3 regions of the Rhizobium sp. SRDI943 genome follow, and region 2 is predicted to be linked to each of the others. Evidence: predicted binding sites of a transcription regulator. Region 2 holds the regulator's gene; each other region holds the start of a gene.
The links. Region 2 encodes LexA, which represses DNA repair genes until DNA is damaged. Its sites were predicted from a motif close to TGTTCNNNNTGTGTTCNG; they were not measured.
Positions count from the first base shown of each region.

Region 1: AC245Y_RS15000 (ribonuclease T2 family protein) is a predicted target of LexA. The motif match lies at 4,466-4,483, and genes of this name have one in related genera.
Region 3: AC245Y_RS14705 (ATP-dependent helicase) is a predicted target of LexA. The motif match lies at 2,630-2,647, and genes of this name have one in related genera.

Region 1 covers NZ_CM172787.1:2,902,912-2,910,050, reverse strand. Annotated here, with positions in the region: gene AC245Y_RS15020 (thiamine pyrophosphate-binding protein) at 1-1,187, opposite strand, end outside; gene caiB (succinate--glutarate CoA-transferase) at 1,201-2,403, opposite strand; gene AC245Y_RS15010 (DMT family transporter) at 2,421-3,377, opposite strand; gene AC245Y_RS15005 (alpha/beta fold hydrolase) at 3,411-4,340, opposite strand; gene AC245Y_RS15000 (ribonuclease T2 family protein) at 4,498-5,238, shown strand; gene ettA (energy-dependent translational throttle protein EttA) at 5,337-6,986, shown strand.
Region 2 covers NZ_CM172787.1:1,805,838-1,812,976, reverse strand. Annotated here, with positions in the region: gene AC245Y_RS09550 (VOC family protein) at 1-584, opposite strand, end outside; gene lexA (transcriptional repressor LexA) at 783-1,502, shown strand; gene AC245Y_RS09540 (ComEC/Rec2 family competence protein) at 1,483-3,915, opposite strand; gene gltA (citrate synthase) at 4,206-5,495, shown strand; gene lpxB (lipid-A-disaccharide synthase) at 5,528-6,706, opposite strand; gene AC245Y_RS09525 (LpxI family protein) at 6,703-7,139, opposite strand, start outside.
Region 3 covers NZ_CM172787.1:2,834,197-2,841,335, reverse strand. Annotated here, with positions in the region: gene AC245Y_RS14710 (hypothetical protein) at 1-82, shown strand, start outside; gene AC245Y_RS14705 (ATP-dependent helicase) at 107-2,587, opposite strand; gene AC245Y_RS14700 (VOC family protein) at 2,835-3,311, shown strand; gene AC245Y_RS14695 (PrkA family serine protein kinase) at 3,743-5,686, shown strand; gene AC245Y_RS14690 (YeaH/YhbH family protein) at 5,699-6,970, shown strand; gene AC245Y_RS14685 (SpoVR family protein) at 6,967-7,139, shown strand, end outside.

The sequences.
Region 1 (7,139 bases), 1.1 Mb from region 2:
TGGAAGCGGTGCACCCAGGTGGCGTAGTTGCCCGCACCATTGGTGAAGATCGCGTCCTGCCCGGTATTGGCCTCCAGCCATTCCATGATCGGCCCCATATGGACGGCGCCCGGTCCGCTCAAGGGCGGCTTCGACCAGGCGAGATAGGCCTGGTGCAGGCGCGCGGTGCGCTCGGTCCAGTGTGGTTCGGCCGGCGCTTCCAGATCGGCGAGTGCCGCGACGAAATCGGCAGGTGCCGCGCAGATGGCAAGATCCGGACGATAGATGCGGCCAAGCTCGGAAGCGTCGGGATAGATATGCACCAGCGATTGCTGGGGGTAGGGGATATCGATCAGCGTATAGGACGAGGACGGCATTTCCGACATGCGGCTGCCGAGCAAGATCAGCAGGTCGCTCTCCTTGATCTCCTTTGCCAGCGCCGGATTGATGCCGATGCCGACATCGCCGGCATAGCAGGGATGGAGATGATCGAACAGCATCTGCCGGCGAAAGGAGCAGCCGACGGGCAGCTGGAAACGCTCGGCGAAGCTCTGAAAATCGGCGACGGCATCGGCATCCCAGCGTGTGCCGCCAAGGATCACCATCGGCCGCTCGGCTTTCAGCAGGCGGAGATAAAAATCGTCGATCTGGCGGCGGCCGGGATGGGCCTCGACACTGGCATAGTGCTTGGCGCGCGGTGCCTCGACTTCATCGCGCAGCATGTCTTCCGGCAGCGTCAGCACGACCGGGCCGGGACGGCCGGAGGTTGCGACCGCAAAGGCGCGGGTGACGAACTCGGGAATGCGGGCGGCATCGTCGATCTCGCCCACCCATTTGGCGAATTCGGTGAAGGCGCGGCGGAACTCGACCTCCTGGAAGGCTTCGCGCTCACGCGCTTCGCGCTGCACCTGGCCGATGAACAGGATCATCGGGATCGAGTCCTGCTTGGCGATATGCAGGCCGGCGGAGGCGTTGGTGGCGCCGGGGCCACGGGTCACCATGCAGATGCCGGGTTCGCCGGTCAGCCTGCCCCAGCAATCCGCCATCATCGCCGCCCCGCCCTCCTGGCGACAGACGAGGACGTCGATATCGCTGTCGCGCAACGCGTCGAGCACGGCGAGGAAGCTCTCGCCGGGCACGCAGGAGAGACGTTTGACGCCATTCGCCTTCAGCGCCTCGACGATCAGTTCTCCGCCCGTCTTCTTCATGAGAATGCCTTTTTCATGACGATGCCTTCCTCTCACGCTCGGCGAGTTCCGCCAGAATTTCTGCCTGGTGTTCGCCGAGGCGCGGGCTCGGCCTGATATAACGCAGCGGCGTCTCCGACAGCACCACTGGCGTTCTGACCCCTGGGATCACGCTGCCGGCGGCATCAACAAGGTCGATGCGCAGACCTCGGGCCTGCACCTGTGGGTCGGCGAACATCTCCTCGATCGTGTTGATCGCGCCTGATGGAACTGCATTCTCCTCGCAGGCCTTCAACAGATCCGCCTTCTGCCATTTCAGCGTCTCGGTGGAGATGAGGCGGCGCACTTCGCCGCGATTGCCGACGCGGGCCTTGTTGGTGGCGAAACGCTCGTCGCCGGCGACGGTCTCCAGGCCGAGGATGGCGCAGAGGCGACGGAACTGGCCGTCGTTTCCGATTGCGAGGATGAGATAACCATCCGCCGTCGGCACGACCTCGTAGGGCGAGATATTGGGATGGGCGTTGCCGAGGCGTGTCGGCGCCTCGCCGGAGACCAGGTAATTCATGTTCTGATTGGCGAGCACGGCCGATTGCACATCGAGCAGGGCCATGTCGACCAATTGGCCTTCGCCTGACTTCAGAGCGTGGATCAGAGCGGCTTCGATCGCCGAGACGGCGTAGATGCCGGTGAAGATATCGGCAATGGCGACGCCTGCCTTCATCGGCTGGCCGCCCGGCTCCCCGGTAATCGACATGAAGCCGGACATGCCCTGGACGATATAATCGTAGCCGGCGAGGCTGGCATAAGGGCCGTTCTGGCCGAAGCCGGTGATCGAGCAATAGACGAGCTTCGGGTTCTCCTTGCGCAGGCTGTCATAATCGAGCCCGTATTTGACGAGGCCGCCGACTTTGAAATTCTCGATGACCACATCTGCGGTGGAGACGAGGCGGCGGACGAGGTCCTGGCCTTCGGCGCTCTTCAGGTCGGCGGTGACAGAGCGCTTGCCGCGATTGGCAGCGTGGTAATAGGCGGCCGAGAGGTTCTCGCCATCGGCGCCCTCGACGAAGGGCGGGCCCCATTGGCGTGTATCGTCGCCGGCGTCGGGATTTTCGACCTTGATGACGTCGGCGCCGAGATCGGCGAGCATCTGTCCCGCCCAGGGGCCGGCGAGCACGCGGGCAAGCTCGATCACCCGGATGCCGGCAAGCGGCGGCTTTTTGGTCACGGTCTCTGTCATGTTCCTCCCGGCAATATCTACGGCACCAGCGTCACCTCAGATGTATCGGATACGGGCTTTGAAGCAAAGCGGCGCTCTCGCCAGAGGATGTAGAAGCCCGATGCCACGATGATGGCAATGCCGAGCCATTTGACGGCATCCGGAAAGTCGCCGAAGACCAGCCAGGCGAAGATCGTCGCCGAGACGATCTCGAAATATTGCAGCGGCGCCAGCGTCGAGGCCGGTGCTGCGCGGTAGGCGTAGACGCCGAGGATGCCAGTGATTGCCGCCATGGCACCGACGCCGGCGACGTAGAACCAGGCGCGACCTTCCGGCATGACGGGATCGAAGAGGTCGGAGCCGGTTCCCTGACCCAGGAGAAGCAGGATGGCACAGAAGAGCAAGCCCCAGATGCTCATTTGGAATTGCATCGACCAGGGGTCCTCCCTATGCGAGAGAGCCCGAGTCATCAGCACGAAGATCGCGATGCAGAGCGCGCTGACGACAGGCAGAAGCGCGATGTAGCCGACCTCTTCGAAACTCGGCTGGATGATCAGCATCGCCCCGAAGAAGCCGACGCAGCAGGCGGTGTAGCGCCGCCAGCCGATCGTCTCCTTGAGGAAGATGCCGCCGAGGATCGTCACCATGATCGGCTCGACGAAGAAGATCGCAATCGCGTCGGCGACCGCCATATATTTCAGCGTGGTGACGAAGGAGATCATCGAGACGGTGATGATCGCGCCGCGGATGGCATGGAACAGGCTCTGGCGCCAGGAGAATTCGGCGAAGCTGCGCCGCCATACGACGATCGGCAGCATACAGAGCGCCTGTACGACGAAGCGACCGGCGGTGATCTCCCCGGATGGAACAGTCGTGATCGCAAGCTTGGCGAAGATATCGATGAGCGGCGAGACCATCACCGAAAGAACCATCAGCACAAGCCCCGTCGTCACGTCGGAGGCGGACGAAACGGGGCGGGCGGAAGTGCTGCTCATGATGAAAATCCCTGTACTCAGGATATTGGTCGCTCAGGACTTTGCGACGGCCCCGTCGCACCAATCGGCGAAGGCTGCGATCACCGCATCCGCGCCGATCTCATTCAGCGTCTCGTGCCGCGTGTCCTGATATATCTCAGTGCTGATACGGGAGAAGCCCTGGCCTTTCAAATGGTTTGACAGCCAGAGCACGGCTTTTCCACGCTCCGTCGCCGGGTCCTCTCCGCCGCCGACCAGATGGATCGGCATATCCCGCGCCAGCCGGTCGAGATGGATTTTCTGCGGCGCGCGGAAGGTCAGCTCGAAGAGATCGAGCCAGAGAGAGACTGAGGCGTCGAAGCCGCAGAGTGGATCGTCGACATACTTGTCGACTTCATCAGGACGATGCGACAGCCAATCGAACTCGGTGCGGCGGCCGGTAATGGATTTGCCCCAGGTGCCGAAGGTGAGCTTCGGCAGCAGGCCGCTCGGCACGTCGGAGCCCTTCAGCATGCGCTCGGCAAGCAGGATCGCCTGGGCGGCGCGGCCGGCAAGGCCGATGGCGAAATTCGAATTCCAGACGGCGACGGCATCGAAGTCGGCCGCAGCCGTGACGGCTGCATTGAGGGCGATGAGGCCGCCCATCGAATGGCCGAAGAGGATCACCGGCAGGCCGGGATGGTGGGAGGCCGCGTGGCCGCGCATGGCGATGACGTCGCCGATCACCCTTTCGACCCCACCGCGCCGGGCAAAACGGCCGATCGGCGCGTCGGGTGCCGTCGTCTCGCCGTGCCCTCGATGATCATGGGCATAGACATGATAACCGCGTGCCGCCATCGTCTCGGCAAAGACGCGGTATCGTTTCGAATGTTCGGCCAAGCCATGGGATATCAGCAGGATACCGCGTGGAAGGGTGATGGCCTCAGCATGGTGATAGGCCAGCGACGCCCCTGATACGGCGAGCCTTTGCGTTTCAGAAAACATGTGGTCCTCCCGGCGACAACAGACCAGATCGCCGGGTAATTGCAACATGGGCATTTGATTATCTGATAACAATTTGCGGCCTTGTTGCGATTCAGGGTTGCGGCCTTTTAATTTTGATGCTTATTTGTTCCTGTATTGTTCTTTTTTGGGGGTTGAAATGAGCAGCATGCAGTTGCGTACCTTGACGTTTGCCGTGTCGATGGTTGTTGCCGGCGCCGGCGTGGCGCAGGAGGCCGGCGGGCGCACCCGCTTCATTCTGGCGGCGAGCTGGCAGCCGGCCTTTTGTCAGACGAACCAGAAGAAAGCCGAGTGTGCGAGCCAGACCGGCGAGCGCCCCGACGCGACGAACTTTTCGTTGCACGGACTTTGGCCGATGCGGCAGGATTATTGCGGCGTGAGCGCCGAGCAGAAGGCCGCCGACAAGGATGGCGACTGGAACAAGCTGCCGGAGGTCACGCTTGCGGCGGAGACGCAGGCGGCGCTCGCAAAGGCGATGCCCGGCACGCAGTCCGGCCTGGAACGGCATGAGTGGGTGAAGCACGGCACCTGCACGAAGATGAGCGCCGACGACTATTTCGGCGTCGGCGTGCACCTCGTGGGCGCACTCAACGCGTCGGCCGTGCGCGATCTCTTCGCTGCCAATATCGGCAAACCGGTCAAGGCCGAAGCGATCAAGGCGGCTTTCGACAAGAGCTTCGGGCCGGGTGCCGGCGATCGTGTCAAGATGAGCTGCCGGCGGGCCGGCAATATCAGGATGATCAGCGAGCTGACGATCGGGCTTTCGGAAGCAGCCGGGGCGGCATCGGCGAAAAGTGCCGGGCTTGCCGATCTGATCCAGGGCGCTGGAAAAACGTCGTTCGGCTGCGACGAGGGCGTCGTCGACGCTGCGGGCTTTTGACCGGAATTCCTGAGTAAACCGGGTTTCGGCGTTGCCCGGAGGCGCTGTTTCGCCTACATAGCGGCACAATCAAAGTTTCCCGCCCGGAGCAGCGCAGCATGGCACGTCAGTTCATCTATCATATGTCCGGCCTCAACAAGGCCTATGGCAACAAGAAGATCCTGGAGAATATCCACCTTTCGTTCTACCCCGATGCCAAGATCGGTATCCTCGGTCCGAACGGCGCGGGTAAATCCACCGTACTGCGCATCATCGCGGGCCAGGACAAGGAGTATACCGGCGAAGCCTGGCTCGCCGAAGGTGCGACGGTCGGCTACCTCGAGCAGGAGCCGCACCTCGATGCAAACAAGACGGTGTTCGAGAACGTCATGGAAGGCGTTGCCTCGAAGACGGCTGTCCTCGATCGCTACAATGAATTGATGATGAACTATTCCGATGAGACGGCGGAAGAGGGCGCCAAGCTTCAGGACGTCATCGACAGCCAGAACCTCTGGGATCTGGAAAGCCAGGTCGAAATGGCGATGGAAGCGCTACGCTGCCCGCCGCGTGACGCCGATGTCACCAGCCTTTCGGGTGGTGAGCGACGCCGTGTCGCGCTCTGCCGCCTGCTGCTTTCGCAGCCGGATCTGCTGCTGCTCGACGAACCGACCAACCACCTGGACGCCGAAACCATCGCCTGGCTCGAAAAACATCTGCGCGACTATCCGGGCGCCGTGATGATGATTACCCACGATCGCTACTTCCTGGACAACGTCACCGGCTGGATCCTCGAACTCGACCGCGGCCGTGGCATTCCCTACGAAGGCAACTATTCGGCCTACCTGCAGGCGAAAGCCAAGCGGATGCTGCAGGAAAGCCGCGAAGATGCATCGCGCCAGAAGGCGATCAGCCGCGAACAGGAATGGATCGCGTCCAGCCCGAAAGCCCGTCAGGCCAAGTCCAAGGCGCGTATCAAGTCCTACGAGCAGTTGGTGGATGCCGCCGAGAAGCAGCGTCCCGGCGACGCACAGATCATCATCCCGGTCAGCGAGCGCCTCGGCCAGGTGGTCATCGAGATGGACGGCATCACCAAGGGCTTCGAGGGCCGCACGCTGATCAACGACCTGTCGATCAAGCTGCCGCCAGGCGGCATCGTCGGCATCATCGGCCCGAACGGCGCCGGTAAGACGACGCTATTCAGGATGATCACTGGCCAGGAAACGCCGGATGGCGGTTCGATCCGCATCGGCGAGACCGTGCATCTCGGTTATGTCGACCAGAGCCGTGACACCCTTGCGGCCGACAAGACGGTCTGGGAGGAAATCTCCGGCGGCGCCGAAATCATCAAGCTCGGCAAGTTCGACATGAACTCCCGTGCCTATTGCGGCGCCTTCAACTTCAAGGGCGGCGACCAGCAGCAGAAGGTCGGCAATCTCTCTGGTGGTCAGCGCAACCGTGTTCACCTTGCCAAGATGCTGAAGGCCGGCGGCAACGTTCTGCTGCTCGACGAACCGACCAACGACCTCGATACGGAAACGCTGGGTGCCTTGGAAAACGCGCTGGAGAACTTTGCCGGCTGCGCCATCATCATCAGCCACGATCGCATGTTTCTCGACCGTCTGGCGACGCATATCCTGGCTTTCGAAGGCGACGGCCATGTCGAATGGTTCGAAGGCAACTTCGAGGATTATGAACAGGACAAGGTTCGCCGTCTCGGCCCCGACGCCCTCAACCCGGGCAGCCAGGCTCACAAGCGCCTGACCCGCTGATTTCACTCATTTTTGCTTGCGGAAGCCCCGGTTCGGCCGGGGCTTTTTCATGTCGCGCCTTGTCGCAATCTGAGCAGCCAATTTCGCGGAGAGTGCGAATTGCCGCTTGCCACCGCTTTTCAAATCACATAAAGATATCTTTATATCTTGATT
Region 2 (7,139 bases):
AAGGCGGCAGCATCAGGCGCGCAAAGCGCTATCTCGACTATGCCGGTCACGCCATTGGCATGCGTCTCCAGCGCGGCGCGCTCGGCCGGTAGCGGATTGACGCGCTCGACGGTGAAAAGCAGGAGATCCGGCGCGCGCAGGTCGGCGGCGAAAGCCAGCTTGAAGCCGGCAATCGTCTCGGAACCGTCCGGCATCGTCATCGGCCGGGTGAACTGCAGCATCTCGCCGGCGCTCGATCCGTTGCCGACGAAATTCTGATGATCGATGCCGGCATCCTTGCTGCCGAAAGCCAGCCCCGAAAGCCCCTCCTCGCCACAGCGGAAACGGACGGCCTGGTTGCGGGCAGTGAAGACATTGCCTTGGCGCGCCGATGCCTCGCTCTCCTCGACGCTCGCAATCCCGAGTGGCTCCAGATAGGTCTTGTCGGCAAAAAAGACGCAGGCGTTTTCCGTTCCGAAGGGATGGCGCGCATCGGCGGCAACGGTGAAGCCGAGCTTGCCGAGCCTCTCGCGCGCCAGATCGATATTGACGACCGGCAGCACGACATGATCCAGCGGGTGCGGTTTGGCGGAATGCTCGTTCATCATATCCCTCCTGGAAACGGCAAGAGATGTGCGACGGCGCGCCCCTCAATACAAGAGATGTGTCCCAATCCGGCGAATGAAAATAAAAATCTCAACGAGTTGGCGCCAAGTTTTACGGAAATTTAGCTACTTGCGGAACACATATGGAACATATAGTGTCTGTTCTGGATTTGTTTCAATCACGAGGTCACAACGTCGATGCTCACGCGCAAACAACAGGAGCTTCTCCTTTTCATTCACGAGCGCATGAAAGAATCCGGCGTTCCACCGTCTTTCGACGAAATGAAGGATGCTCTGGACCTCGCCTCGAAGTCCGGGATTCATCGCTTGATTACAGCGCTAGAGGAGCGAGGCTTCATTCGCCGCCTACCGAACCGCGCCCGCGCGCTCGAGGTCATCAAGCTTCCGGAGGCCTACAGCCCCAGCATCCAGCCGCGGCGCGGCTTTTCGCCGAGCGTCATCGAAGGCAGCCTGGGCAAACCTCAGCCGGTCGCCGCCCCTGCTCCCGCAAAACCCGTCGCCGACAACGGCAACTCGGTTTCCGTGCCGGTCATGGGCAGAATCGCCGCCGGTGTGCCGATTTCGGCGATCCAGAACAACACCCACGACATCGCCGTTCCGGCCGACATGCTCGGCTCCGGTGAACATTATGCGCTCGAGGTCAAGGGCGATTCGATGATCGACGCCGGCATCTTCGACGGCGACACCGTGATCATCCGCAATGGCAGCACCGCAAGTCCTGGCGACATTGTTGTTGCACTCGTCGATGACGAAGAAGCGACACTCAAGCGCTTCCGCCGCAAGGGCGCCTCGATCGCACTGGAAGCGGCCAACCCGGCTTACGAGACCCGGATTTTCGGACCAGACCGTGTTAAGGTGCAGGGCAAACTCGTCGGCCTCATTCGCCGCTATCACTGACATCGGTTAGGCCGGATTCGGTAAAGCTGTTGCTGCGCCAGTCAAAGGCGCGATGGCGCATCCATGGTCGCGACAATGCGTCAAATGCGGTTGCCACCTCCAGGCCGGCGTCCGCGAAGCGCAACTCGATGGATCCGGTCCTGCGCAGCGTCTCGCCGGTGAAGAGCGTCGCACCTGAGCGGCAGCTGTTGAAACGCAGGCGGACCGACGTCACGATGATATCGGCCGCGTCGCATGCCGGGCCGAGATAGGCGGCATTGTCGATGACAGCAACCACACGACCATTGCCAAGCCTTGATGCGCACCAGGCCCTCTTGACGCAGGAAAAGCGGTTTGCTTCACCGGCCGCTGCGGCCGCCCGCATCGCTGTCCTCGCTTCGTTCTGCTGATCGCGGGAAAGCTTGACGCGGCGGTCTTCTCCTACCTGCGGGATAGCAGGACCATCCAGCATCTTCGGCGGATCATGTCTCGGCAGGACCAGGGCTCTCTGCCACTGGTCGAAGATGAAATCCGGTGGTCTTTCACGGTTGGAAGCCATTGCTGCCGCTTCGACCACCGCGACGAGACTGCCATCCTCCGAAATCACCAGATCCGGCGGCCGGGGAACCGGTAGAAGCAACAGGATGAGCGTTGCGACCGCGATGATTGATGTGCCGATATGGCGCAGCCGGGTGCGGAGCAGCGTCAGCAGCAGAAAGCCTGCCACGGCGACCGCGAAATACCAGGCGGGCAAGCGGCCGACGTCGATATTGCCATCCCAGCCGGACACCGTCTTTGCGACCGCGATCACCAGATCGAGGCCGAATCCGACGACCTTCCAGGGCAAAACATCCAGACCGAAAGGCATGAGCAGCATCGCCAGCAAGCCGGCCGGCATGACGATGAAGGAGATGATCGGCATCGTCGCGAGGTTTGCCGGCAGGCCGTAGGCGGTCAGGCGATGAAAATGCTCGATCGAAAACAGCGCGGTGGAAAGACCGCCGATCAGCGAAGTCAGGAAGACGCCGCCGAAGAAACCGGCAACCGTAACGACGGGCCTGATGATAGGTAGCTTCAGAAAGGCGTTTTCGCGGACGCGCCGGTCCTTCCACAACTGATAGCCCGAGACCAGCGCTAATGTCGCGGCAAAGGACATCTGGAAGCTCGGACCTAAGACCTCGGACGGTGAAATGAGGATGATGACGAGGGCGGAAAGCGCGACATTGCGCAGGCTGATCGACGGCCGGTCGAAGAAGACGGCAATCAACATGATGGCCATCATGATGAAAGCGCGCTCGGCAGAGACCGCAAAGCCCGAAATCAGGAAATAGGCAGTAACGGCGATGAGCGCGCCGGCGGCAGCGATCTTCTTCGTCGGGTAGGCCTCAGCGATACCGGGAAAGATGCTGAGCAGCATCCGAAAGCCGACGAAGAAGATGCCGGCCGACAGCGCCATGTTGAGACCGGAGATGGCGATGATATGAGCCAGACCGGACTGGCGTAGTGCCTCCGTCGTCGCATCCGAGATGGCGCGCCGCTCGTCCGTCACCAGTGCGGCGGCAAAAGCGCCGGTATCGCCGGGCAGGATCGACCTTATCCGGTCGCCAATGCCGCTGCGCAGCCGGTAGAGCCCTTCGAGCAGCGCTTCCACCGCCGATCTTGCAGCCTGCGGACCTGCCTGCGCATCGTCCTTCGTCGGTGCACCGTAGAAGAAGCCGTTGGCGCCGATGCCGTCGAAATAGGCACTGAAGGAGAAGTCGTTGAGCTCGGGAAGTGCTGGGCCCGCCGGCGGCGTCAGCCGCGCCCTGCCGGTGATGATATCGCCGATCTCGAAGGCTGCGTCCGCACCGCGGGCGATGGCGGTGATGCGTTCCGGCGGCCGCTTGACCTGAGGCGCTTCAGTGCCGGTGACGGTAAGAATGTAGCGCCACCGGCCGCGACCATCGCCTTCGCGCCGCTCGACGCGGCCGGTCACCGTCGTCGTCACTGATGAATCGAGGATCACGGTCGAAGCCCGCCAGCTCTCGAACTGCGCCGAGACTATGCCGCAAGCCACGAGCGAAAGCGCCAGCAGCGCTGCCCGCAATGCCGCCCGGTTGCGGCTGGCGATGAGAACTGCGACGGTCAGCACCAACAGGCAGAGCAGCGATGCAGTGAGCGGAAAATCCGATGCCGCGAGAAACCAGATGGCTGACCCGGCGCCGAGGAAGACCGGCGAGAACAGCAGCAGGCGGCCATGGTCCGTCTCCTCGCCCAGCATGCGCATGCCGGCACGCAGCAAGTGCGAGGCTGCGGCCGGCAGCCGGTGGCGCAATGGTATTGCCGACTGCGTCCTTGCCGGTCGCGTCACCACGACTGGTGGTGAAAAATTGGAGGAGCCGGCAAGGCCTTCGCCTGTTTCCGGCCGCAATTCGACTGACGTCAACTCCTGCATGAACCGCCCAAGCCCGGCTGCGAAGGCAGTCAGAATGCAACCTCCAATCAAATCCGGCAAGCATAATCGATTGAAATATGAGGCAAAATCGCGAGCCCCAAAAGACCAGTCGAATCATCGGCTTCCGATATGCGTGTGGCTCATCGCTGCAGTGCCTAAAAGGTGATACCGCATTGCACAAAATGCCATCACAGTAACTTGGCATTAGCTTCGCGATCATATAGCTATCGGTGAGGACGCTTAACCCCTATGGCGCTTTTATGGCGCCACCGCCATTTCGGAGGATCAGCATGACGGATCAAAGCGCTACAATAAAAATCGGTGACAAGTCTGTCGACCTTGCTGTCAAAAGCGGCACGATCGGCCCGAGCGTCATCGATATCGGTGCCCTCTACAAGAACACCGCTTCCTTCACCTACGATCCGGGTTTTACCTCGACCGCATCCTGTGAATCGAAAATCACCTACATCGACGGCGACGAAGGTGTCCTGCTGCATCGTGGCTATCCGATCGAGCAGCTCGCCGAGCATGGCGACTTCCTCGAAGTCTGCTATCTCCTGCTTTACGGCGAACTGCCGACCACCGTGCAGAAGAAGGATTTCGATTACCGCGTTACGCACCACACCATGGTACACGAGCAGATGAGCCGCTTCTTCACCGGCTTCCGCCGCGATGCGCATCCGATGGCCGTCATGTGCGGCTGCGTCGGCGCACTGTCGGCCTTCTATCACGACTCCACCGACATCACCGATCCGCACCAGCGCATGGTCGCCAGCCTGCGCATGATCGCCAAGATGCCGACGCTTGCCGCGATGGCCTACAAATACCATATCGGCCAACCCTTCGTTTATCCGAAGAACGACCTCGACTATGCCTCGAACTTCCTGCGCATGTGCTTTGCTGTGCCCTGCGAGGAATATGTGGTCAATCCGGTGCTTTCCCGCGCCATGGACCGCATCTTCATCCTGCATGCCGATCATGAGCAGAACGCCTCGACCTCGACCGTCCGTCTCGCCGGTTCATCGGGTGCCAACCCGTTCGCCTGCATCGCCGCCGGCATTGCTTGCCTCTGGGGGCCCGCTCACGGCGGTGCTAACGAAGCAGCCCTCAACATGCTGACGGAAATCGGCACGGTCGACCGCATTCCGGAATATGTCGCCCGCGCCAAGGACAAGAATGATCCGTTCCGCCTGATGGGCTTCGGTCACCGGGTCTACAAGAACTACGATCCGCGCGCCAAGATCATGCAGAAGACGACGCATGAAGTGCTCGGCGAACTCGGCATCAAGGACGATCCGTTGCTCGAAGTGGCGATGGAGCTGGAGCGCATCGCGCTCACCGACGAATATTTCATCGAGAAGAAGCTCTATCCGAACATCGACTTCTATTCCGGCATCACGCTGAAGGCGCTGGGCTTCCCCACGACCATGTTCACCGTGCTCTTCGCGCTCGCCCGCACCGTCGGCTGGATCGCGCAGTGGAACGAGATGATCGAGGATCCGGAACAGCGCATCGGCCGTCCGCGCCAGCTTTATGTCGGCGAACCGAAGCGCGACTACATTCCGGTTTCGAAGCGCTGATCGCTTCAGAAAGAACCCAAAAGAAAACCCGGTCAGAAACGACCGGGTTTTTTCTTTTTCAGCACGTCGAGAAGGATCTCGGCAGCGTGTTCGCCGGGCGGCTTTTCGGTCTGCATGCGTTGCCAGACGAGATCATAACCCTCGTTCATCGCCTTCAATTGGAACGTGTCGGCCGACAGCCGCTCCATCCAGCGCGCCAGGCTGGCGCCGCGGACGATCTCGTTCAGATATTCCGGCACGACGGCATAATCGGCGATGATATTGGGCAATGCGCCCGTCCATACCTTGATGCGCCGGGCGAGCAGGCGGATAATCCAATCCGTCTTGTAAACGGACACCGTCGGCACGCCGGCAAGGGCGAGTTCGAGGATCACCGTGCCGGAAGCTGCCATCGCCGCATCCGCCTCGGCAAGGGCCTTCCACTTCTGCGCCGGCCCGACCGCCACCTCCGGCGGCGTGGCCCAGCCGGCGACGAGCCCTTTCACCAGCGCTTCGTTGTGCGGCACGGTCGGCAGCAGGAATCGCATCGGGCCGTTGCGGGCGACAAGTTCTTTGGCCGCATCCTCGAAGAACGGAAGCAGTTTGGCGATTTCGGAGGATCTTGATCCAGGAAGCATCAGGATCGCCTTGCCGGCTCCCTCGACGGGTGCGCGCATGGCGCGCTGCCGCCGCACTTCGAGCAGCGCCGGATCGGCGGTCAGGCGATGGCCGACATAGGTGGTCTCAGGCCCGCCGAGCGCACGCATTGTTGCCGGCTCGAAGGGCAGGACGGCGAGCACATGATCGACATAGGTGAGCATGCGCGTGGCGCGATATTCCTTCCAGGCCCAGACGCTTGGACAAACATAATTGACAACCGGCAGATCCGGCAGAGCGATGCGGACACGCTTTGCGACGCGATGGGTGAAATCCGGGCTGTCGATGATCAGAAGAATATCCGGCCTTGCGGCGATGATGGCAGCCGTCGTCTGGCGGATCAGCGTATAGAGCTTTGGCAGCCGGCTCAGCACCTGGGTGATACCCATGATCGACAGCTCGGAGAAATCGAACAGGGATCGCAAGCCTTCCGCCTGCAGCCCCTCGCCGCCGACACCGACGAGCTCCACCGGTCCGCTATGAACCCGCTTCAGGGCGGCGATGAGATCGGCACCGAGCAGATCCCCCGACACCTCGCCGGCAATGACGGCGATCTTCAGCGGCGCCCCGTTCATTCAAGCCCCCATGCCGGCAGGCCGCGATCGATGCCACAGACGAAGAGCCCAGCCTCATCGGCGGCTTTGATGACGGCGGCGCGATCGAGCACCAGCGAGCGGCCGGCCTCGACGGCGACGCCGGCAAGGCCGGCTTTCCTCGCGTTCAGAACCGTGGAAACGCCGATCGCCGGCAAGTCGGCGCGGATATCCTGTTGCGGCTTGCAGAGTTTGACGAGTGCGCCACGGCGGCGCGGCGAGATGCGCCCGGCGGCTCTGAGACCCGCGACACGCTCCAGCATCTCGTCCGTGCCCTCAAGACCCTCCAGCGCGACGATACGCCCGCCGATGGCGACGGCGCCCTGACCGACATCGAGCCGGCCCAGCATCTCAGCGGCATCGGCTGCGCGCCTGATATCGCGCCGGTCTTCCTCGCCAGGCGCTGCAGCGCCAA
Region 3 (7,139 bases), 1.0 Mb from region 2:
ATTGGGAATCGTCGCGGCGGGAATGGGCATTGCCCTGATCAACGATATTCTCGGGCTCGGAAGGATGCGGATGCTCGGGTAAACTTCGCGTCATACTGACGCGAGGTCAGACGCGCTCGACGAACCCGTCCAAGACCCGCTTCTGTCCGGCCCGGTCGAACTCAATCGTCAGCTTGTTGCCCTCGATGCCGGTGATGTTGCCGTTGCCGAATTTCAGGTGGAACACGCGATCGCCGGGGGTGAATCTCGACGGTTCCGACGATGTCGATTTCGCCACCAGCTCACCTTCGATCGTGCGCCCCTTCGGGCCGCTTTCGCCGTAACCTATGCGTTCGACGGCGTGGCCGGAGCGGGTGCCCCAATTGTCGCGTGTGGCGTCGGTCTTGTTGGCCTGGGCGCGTTTCCAGCCGGGCGTGGAATAGGAATTGGTGAAGGGTTCGGCCTTGTCGAAGCGGGACTGGCCGTAGCCGCCGCGGCCGTACCCGCCGTAGCTTTGCTCCATTTCGGCGACCTCGACATGGGTTTCCGGCAGTTCATCGAGGAAACGCGAGGGCAGGGTCGATTGCCAGAGGCCGTGGATGCGGCGGTTGGAGACGAACCAGATGTGGCAGCGGTGCTTGGCGCGGGTGATGCCGACATAGGCGAGGCGGCGTTCCTCCTCCAGGCCGGCGCGGCCGCTCTCATCCAGCGAGCGCTGGTGCGGGAAGAGTCCTTCCTCCCAGCCGGGAAGGAAGACGGTGTCGAATTCGAGACCCTTGGCCGAGTGCAGCGTCATGATCGAGACGGCATCGAGGTTCTCGTTGGTTTCGGCATCCATCACCAGGGAGACGTGTTCGAGGAAGCCGCGCATCGACTCGAAGCTTTCCATCGAGCGGATCAGTTCCTTGAGGTTTTCGAGACGGCCGGGTGCTTCGGCGCTCTTGTCGTTCTTCCACATGTCGGTATAGCCGGACTCTTCGAGAATCTGCTCGGCAAGTTCGGTATGCGGCGTGTTTTCAAGCAGTTCCTGCCATCGGCGGAAAGATTGAATTACGTCGAAGAGCGCCTTTCGCGCCTTCGGCTTCAGCTCGTCTGTCTCGATGATGTCGGCGGCTGCCGCAAGCATCGGGATATCGCGGGCACGGGCATAGTCGTGCAGCGCGCGCACCGTCGTATCGCCGAGGCCGCGCTTCGGTGTGTTGACGATGCGCTCGAAAGCGAGGTCGTCGGCCGACTGCGCAACGAGGCGGAAATAGGCCATGGCATCGCGGATCTCGAGGCGCTCGTAGAAGCGCGGGCCGCCGATAACGCGATAGTTGAGGCCGAGGGTGACGAAGCGGTCTTCGAATTCGCGCATCTGGAAGGAGGCGCGCACGAGGATCGCCATGTCGTTCAAGAGATGCTTGCCCCGCTGGAGTTGCTCGATCTCCTCGCCGATGGCGCGGGCTTCCTCCTCCGAGTCCCAGGAGGCGTGGACCTGCACCTTGGCGTCGTCCGGATCGGAGCGGTCGGTGAACAGCGTCTTGCCGAGGCGACCTTCATTATGGGCGATCAGATGGGCGGCGGCCCCGAGGATATGTTCGGTCGAACGATAGTTGCGCTCGAGCTTGATGACCTTGGCGCCGGGGAAATCCTTCTCGAAACGCAGGATATTGTCGACCTCGGCGCCGCGCCAGCCATAGATCGATTGATCGTCGTCGCCAACGCAGCAGACGTTCTGCAGCTCGCCCTTAGGGCGCTGAGCGAGAAGCCTGAGCCACATGTACTGGGCCGTGTTGGTATCCTGGTACTCGTCGACGAGGATATAGCGGAAGCGGTCGTGATATTCCTTCAGGAGATCCGGGTTTTTGCGGAAGATCGCGATCGGATGCATCAGCAGGTCGCCGAAGTCGCAGGCGTTCAGCGTCGTCAGGCGCGCCTGATAGGCAAAATAGAGATCGCGGCCACGGCCGTTGGCAAAGGCGCGGGCATCACCCTCGGGGATGTCGGCGGGGCCGAGGCCCTTGTTCTTCCAGGTATCGACCATGCCGGCGAACTGCTTGGCTGGCCAGCGCTTGTCGTCGAGACCTTCGGCCTGAATGAGCTGCTTGATGAGGCGGACGACGTCGTCGGTGTCGAGAATGGTGAAATCGGAGCGCAGGCCGACAAGCTCGCCGTGGCGGCGCAGAAGTTTGACGCCGATCGAATGGAAGGTGCCGAGCCACGGCATGCCTTCGACGGCGCCGCCGACGAGCAGCGCGATGCGCTCCTTCATCTCGCGGGCGGCCTTATTGGTGAAGGTGACGGCGAGGATCTGCGAGGGGAAGGCGCGGCCGGTGTTGAGGATATGGGCGATGCGGGTCGTCAGTACGCGCGTCTTGCCGGTGCCGGCGCCGGCGAGCACGAGGACGGGGCCTTCAAGCGTTTCGACGGCTTCGGTCTGCTCGGGGTTCAACCCGGCGAGATAATCCGGCCGCTTGCCGCCGTCGCGAGCCGCCATGGCGCGGGCGGCGATGCCGCCACCGGCGGCGGGCGCCCGTTCGGCGGGTGCGGCAGGCGGCTGCGGCTTGCGCGCCATCTCGCCCGGCTCTTCGTCGAAGAAGGGCATATCGTCGAAACTATTGCTCATGGCGCGTAATGTAGTGATTCGGGAAGGAAAGACCAGAAAAGATGTTCTGCTTTCATTCCCGAGCCGGCGCTATTCCAGGCGGTATGTTGCGGGCGGTAATGCCGCCGCCGAGCCCGGCTGTAGCCGCGATGCGGGCGGGCGGGGCTGAAAATTCCAATCGCGGCCTGTCGGATCAGGCGCCGGTGAGGCGTCCTTGGGTCATCGGACAGCAGTCCGGATCAACACCCGTCAACAAGGAGGCCGTTTCATGCCGAAGATCGTTTCAAATCTCTGGTTCGCCGAGGAAGCCCGCGAAGCCGTCGAATTCTACGTGTCTGTCATCCCGGACTCCAGGATCGGCCGTACCACCATATTGCCGGCGGAAACGCCGAGCGGGCCTCCCGGCAGCGTCGAGCTGATCGAGCTCACGCTCGCTGACCAGGCCTTCCTGGCCATGAAGGCCGGCCCGCTCGATAGTTTCAACCATTCCTTCTCGATCGCGATTCTCGTAGAAAGCCAGGCCGAGATCGATCGGATATGGGATGCTTTCTTAGGCAATGGCGGCACGCCGGAGGCCTGCGGCTGGCTGAAGGACCGCTGGGGCCTTTCCTGGCAGATCGTGCCGCGTGTGCTCTCGGAGATGATCGCCGACAGCGACCGTGAGCGGGCCAGGCGCGTGACCGAAGTGATGCTCGGCATGGTCAAGATCGATGTCGCCGCGCTCGAGGATGCGTTCAACGGCTGAGAGGCCTGCGGAGAGATGATCGCAATATCCGGCGCATGATCGTCATGCGCCTATTTCTCTAAGAATATCCCAAGTTTTCGAACGTCATATGGCCCGTCGCACATCGATATTCACCGATCGAAGCTGGCTCTCCGCCTGCCGACCGCTGATTTTCGAGACCTCGAATCACGGGCGACATTGCACACCTTTTTCATCTTTCTGTCACGTCGTGAAATGTGCTGATACCGCGATGGCGTCTTTCTCCACTATACTGACCAACAGTTTCGTAGAGTAATTAAAGAACCGGTGGATGCACAATTTCGTGCATTGCTAGAAACGGCCGGTGAGCGTGGAATAACCGACGAAACTATTGATTCTCAGGAACGTCATGGCCATCTCGATGGTTATAAGGACACCTGAAGCCTGTGGCATTAACCTTGAATGGAGGGCCCATGCTGAGCGAATCCGTATTTGATGCGTTCACCCGCAGTTATGATGCGCGTCGCGAGACCGATATGTCGATCTCGGATTATCTCGACCTTTGTAAAAAAGAACCGCTTGCCTATGCCAATGCGACCGAGCGCCTGCTCGCCGCGATAGGCGAACCGCAGATGGTCGACACCGCCAGGGACACGCGCCTCGGTCGGATATTCATGAACCGGACCATCCGGATTTATCCGGCCTTTGTTGGCTTCCACGGCATGGAAGAGACAATCGAACGAATCGTTTCATTCTTCCGGCACGCGGCGCAGGGGCTCGAGGAGCGCAAACAGATCCTCTATCTGCTCGGCCCGGTCGGCGGCGGCAAGTCATCTCTGGCTGAGCGGCTGAAGCTGCTGATGGAGCTTCATCCGATCTACGTGCTGAAGGCGGGTGACGAGATCAGCCCCGTTTTCGAAAGTCCGCTCAACCTCTTCGACCCGGACACGATGGGATCGCTCCTGCAGGAGCAATACGGCATTCCCCTGCGACGCCTAAGCGGACTGATGAGCCCGTGGTGCCTGAAGCGGCTCGATGATTTTGGGGGCGATATTTCCCGCTTCCGTGTCGTCAGAGTACAGCCTTCGCGGTTGCGCCAAATTGCGATCGCCAAGACCGAGCCTGGAGACGAGAACAATCAGGATATCTCGTCGCTGGTTGGCAAGGTCGATATCCGCAAGCTGGAGACTTATTCCCAAAACGATCCCGATGCCTACAGCTATTCTGGCGGCCTCAATCGCGCCAATCAGGGCGTGCTCGAGTTCGTCGAGATGTTCAAGGCGCCGATCAAGATGCTGCATCCGCTGCTGACGGCGACGCAGGAGGGGAACTATATCGGCTCCGAGAACATCGGCGCCATACCCTTCACCGGCATCGTCCTTGCGCATTCGAACGAAGCGGAATGGCAAACCTTCAAGGCCAACAAGAACAACGAAGCCTTCATTGACCGTATTTGCGTGATCAAGGTGCCCTATTGCCTGCGCGTGACGGAAGAGCAGAAGATCTACGAGAAGCTGATCGAGGGATCGGAACTCGCGGATACACCATGCGCTCCGGCGACGCTCGAAATGCTGGCCCGCTTCTCCGTGCTGTCGCGTCTGCGCAAGCATGAGAATTCGACATACTTCTCGAAGATGCGCACCTATGACGGCGAAAGCCTGAAGGAGACGGATCCGCGCGCCCGCAGTGTCCAGGAATATCGGGATGCCGCCGGCATCGACGAGGGCATGGACGGCATATCGACCCGCTTCGCCTTCAAGGTGCTCGCCTCCACTTTCAATCACGACACCACGGATATCGGCGCCGATCCGGTTCATCTGATGTATGTGCTGGAGCAGTCGATCCGCCGCGAGCAGTTTTCCGACGATGTCGAGAAGCGATATCTGGAATTCATCAAGGCCGATCTTGCGCCGCGTTACGCAGAGTTCATTGGAAATGAAATCCAGAAGGCCTATCTTGAGTCCTATGCGGATTACGGACAGAATCTGTTCGACCGCTACGTCGACTATGCCGATGCCTGGATCGAAGACGTGGACTTCAAGGATCCCGATACCGGCCAGCTACTCGATCGCGAGCTCCTCAACCAGGAACTGACGAAAATCGAAAAGCCGGCGGGAATTGCCAATCCGAAGGATTTCCGCAACGAAATCGTCAAGTTCTGCTTGAGATCGCGGGCAGCCAACGGCGGAAAGAATCCGTCATGGACGAGCTACGAGAAAATCCGGGAAGTCATCGAAAAGCGAATGTTCTCGCAGGTCGAAGATCTTTTGCCGGTCATTTCCTTCGGATCGAAGAAGGATTCCGAAACGGAAAAGAAGCACAGCGAATTCGTCTCGCGCATGGCCGCGCGGGGTTACACGGAGAGGCAGGTTCGGCGCCTCGTCGAATGGTACATGCGCGTCAAACAGGCAAGTTAATGTGGAGCCAATATGCACATTGTCGACCGTCGGCTAAATCCGCGCGGTAAAAGTCTGGAAAATCGGCAACGGTTTCTTCGGCGCATGAAAGGCGCTGTGCAGCAGGCGGTAAAGCGTTCTCTGCAAAACCGGAACATTCGCGATGTGCTCGACGGCGGGGAAATCAGCCTGCCGATCGATGGAATGGCCGAGCCGAACTTGAGAAGGGGCGACGGCGGCATCCGCGATCATATCCTGCCTGGAAACAGGGCCTTCGTCGAAGGCGACATTCTTCCGCGCCCGCCGGGGAGCAGGGGCGGAAAACCCAAGGATGCGGGTGAGGGCGATGGTGAGGATGGCTTCCGCTTCGTGCTGACGCGCGAAGAGTTCCTCGATGTGTTTCTGGACGACCTGGAACTGCCCGACCTTGCCAAACGGCGTCTGGCCGAAACCGAGGAGGAAACTCCATCGCGGGCCGGCTATTCCGTGTCGGGATCGCCGTCCAACATCGCCGTCGGTCGCACGACGAGGCTCGCGATGATGCGCCGCGTCGCGCTTCACCGTCCGCGCCGCGAAGAGATCGAAGCCCTGCAGCGGCAGATCGAGGAATGCGAGGACGACGAGAGCCGCCTGGCGCTTGAGGCAAAACTCAAGTCCCTGACGGAAAAAAGTCGGCGCATCCCCTATATCGATCCGCTCGACGTGCGATATCGCCGCTTCGAAAACGAGCCGAAGCCTGTGGCGAAGGCGGTGATGTTCTGCCTGATGGACGTCTCGGGCTCCATGTCGGAACACATGAAGGATCTGGCGAAGCGGTTCTACCTGCTGCTCTATCTTTTCCTGTCGAAGCGCTACAAGAAAGTGGAGATCGTCTTCATCCGTCACACAGACAAGGCGGAGGAGGTCGATGAGGAAACCTTCTTCTATGGTCCGGCGACGGGCGGCACGCTGGTATCCAGTGCGCTAGCGGCAATGCGCGGGATCATCGCGGCGCGTTTCGATCCGGCAGAGTGGAATATCTACGGCGCCCAGGCTTCGGACGGCGACAACGCCCATTCGGACGGAAACCTGACCGGACAGCTGCTGCACGAGATTTTGCCGCTCTGCCAGTATTTCGCCTATATCGAGGTCGGCGAAGAAGGCGGCGACTCCTCGGTATCCCGTTCACCGCTTTGGATGCTTTATGACGGGATCCGTTCCGAGTTGCCGCTTTCGATGCGCAAGGTCTGCCGGCGAAGCGAAATATTCCCTGTTTTCCACGATCTCTTCCAAAAACGTGACGCACAGTCGAGGGTGACGCCATGACCACGACGATGAGGCCAAGAGAGCGGCTGTTGTTCGAGGGGGCTGACTGGGATTTCGCAACGCTCCAGCGCATCCATGACGCCTGCGAGGAGATCGCGCTTAACGAACTCGGCCTCGACGTCTATCCGAACCAGATCGAAGTCATCACCTCGGAGCAGATGCTTGATGC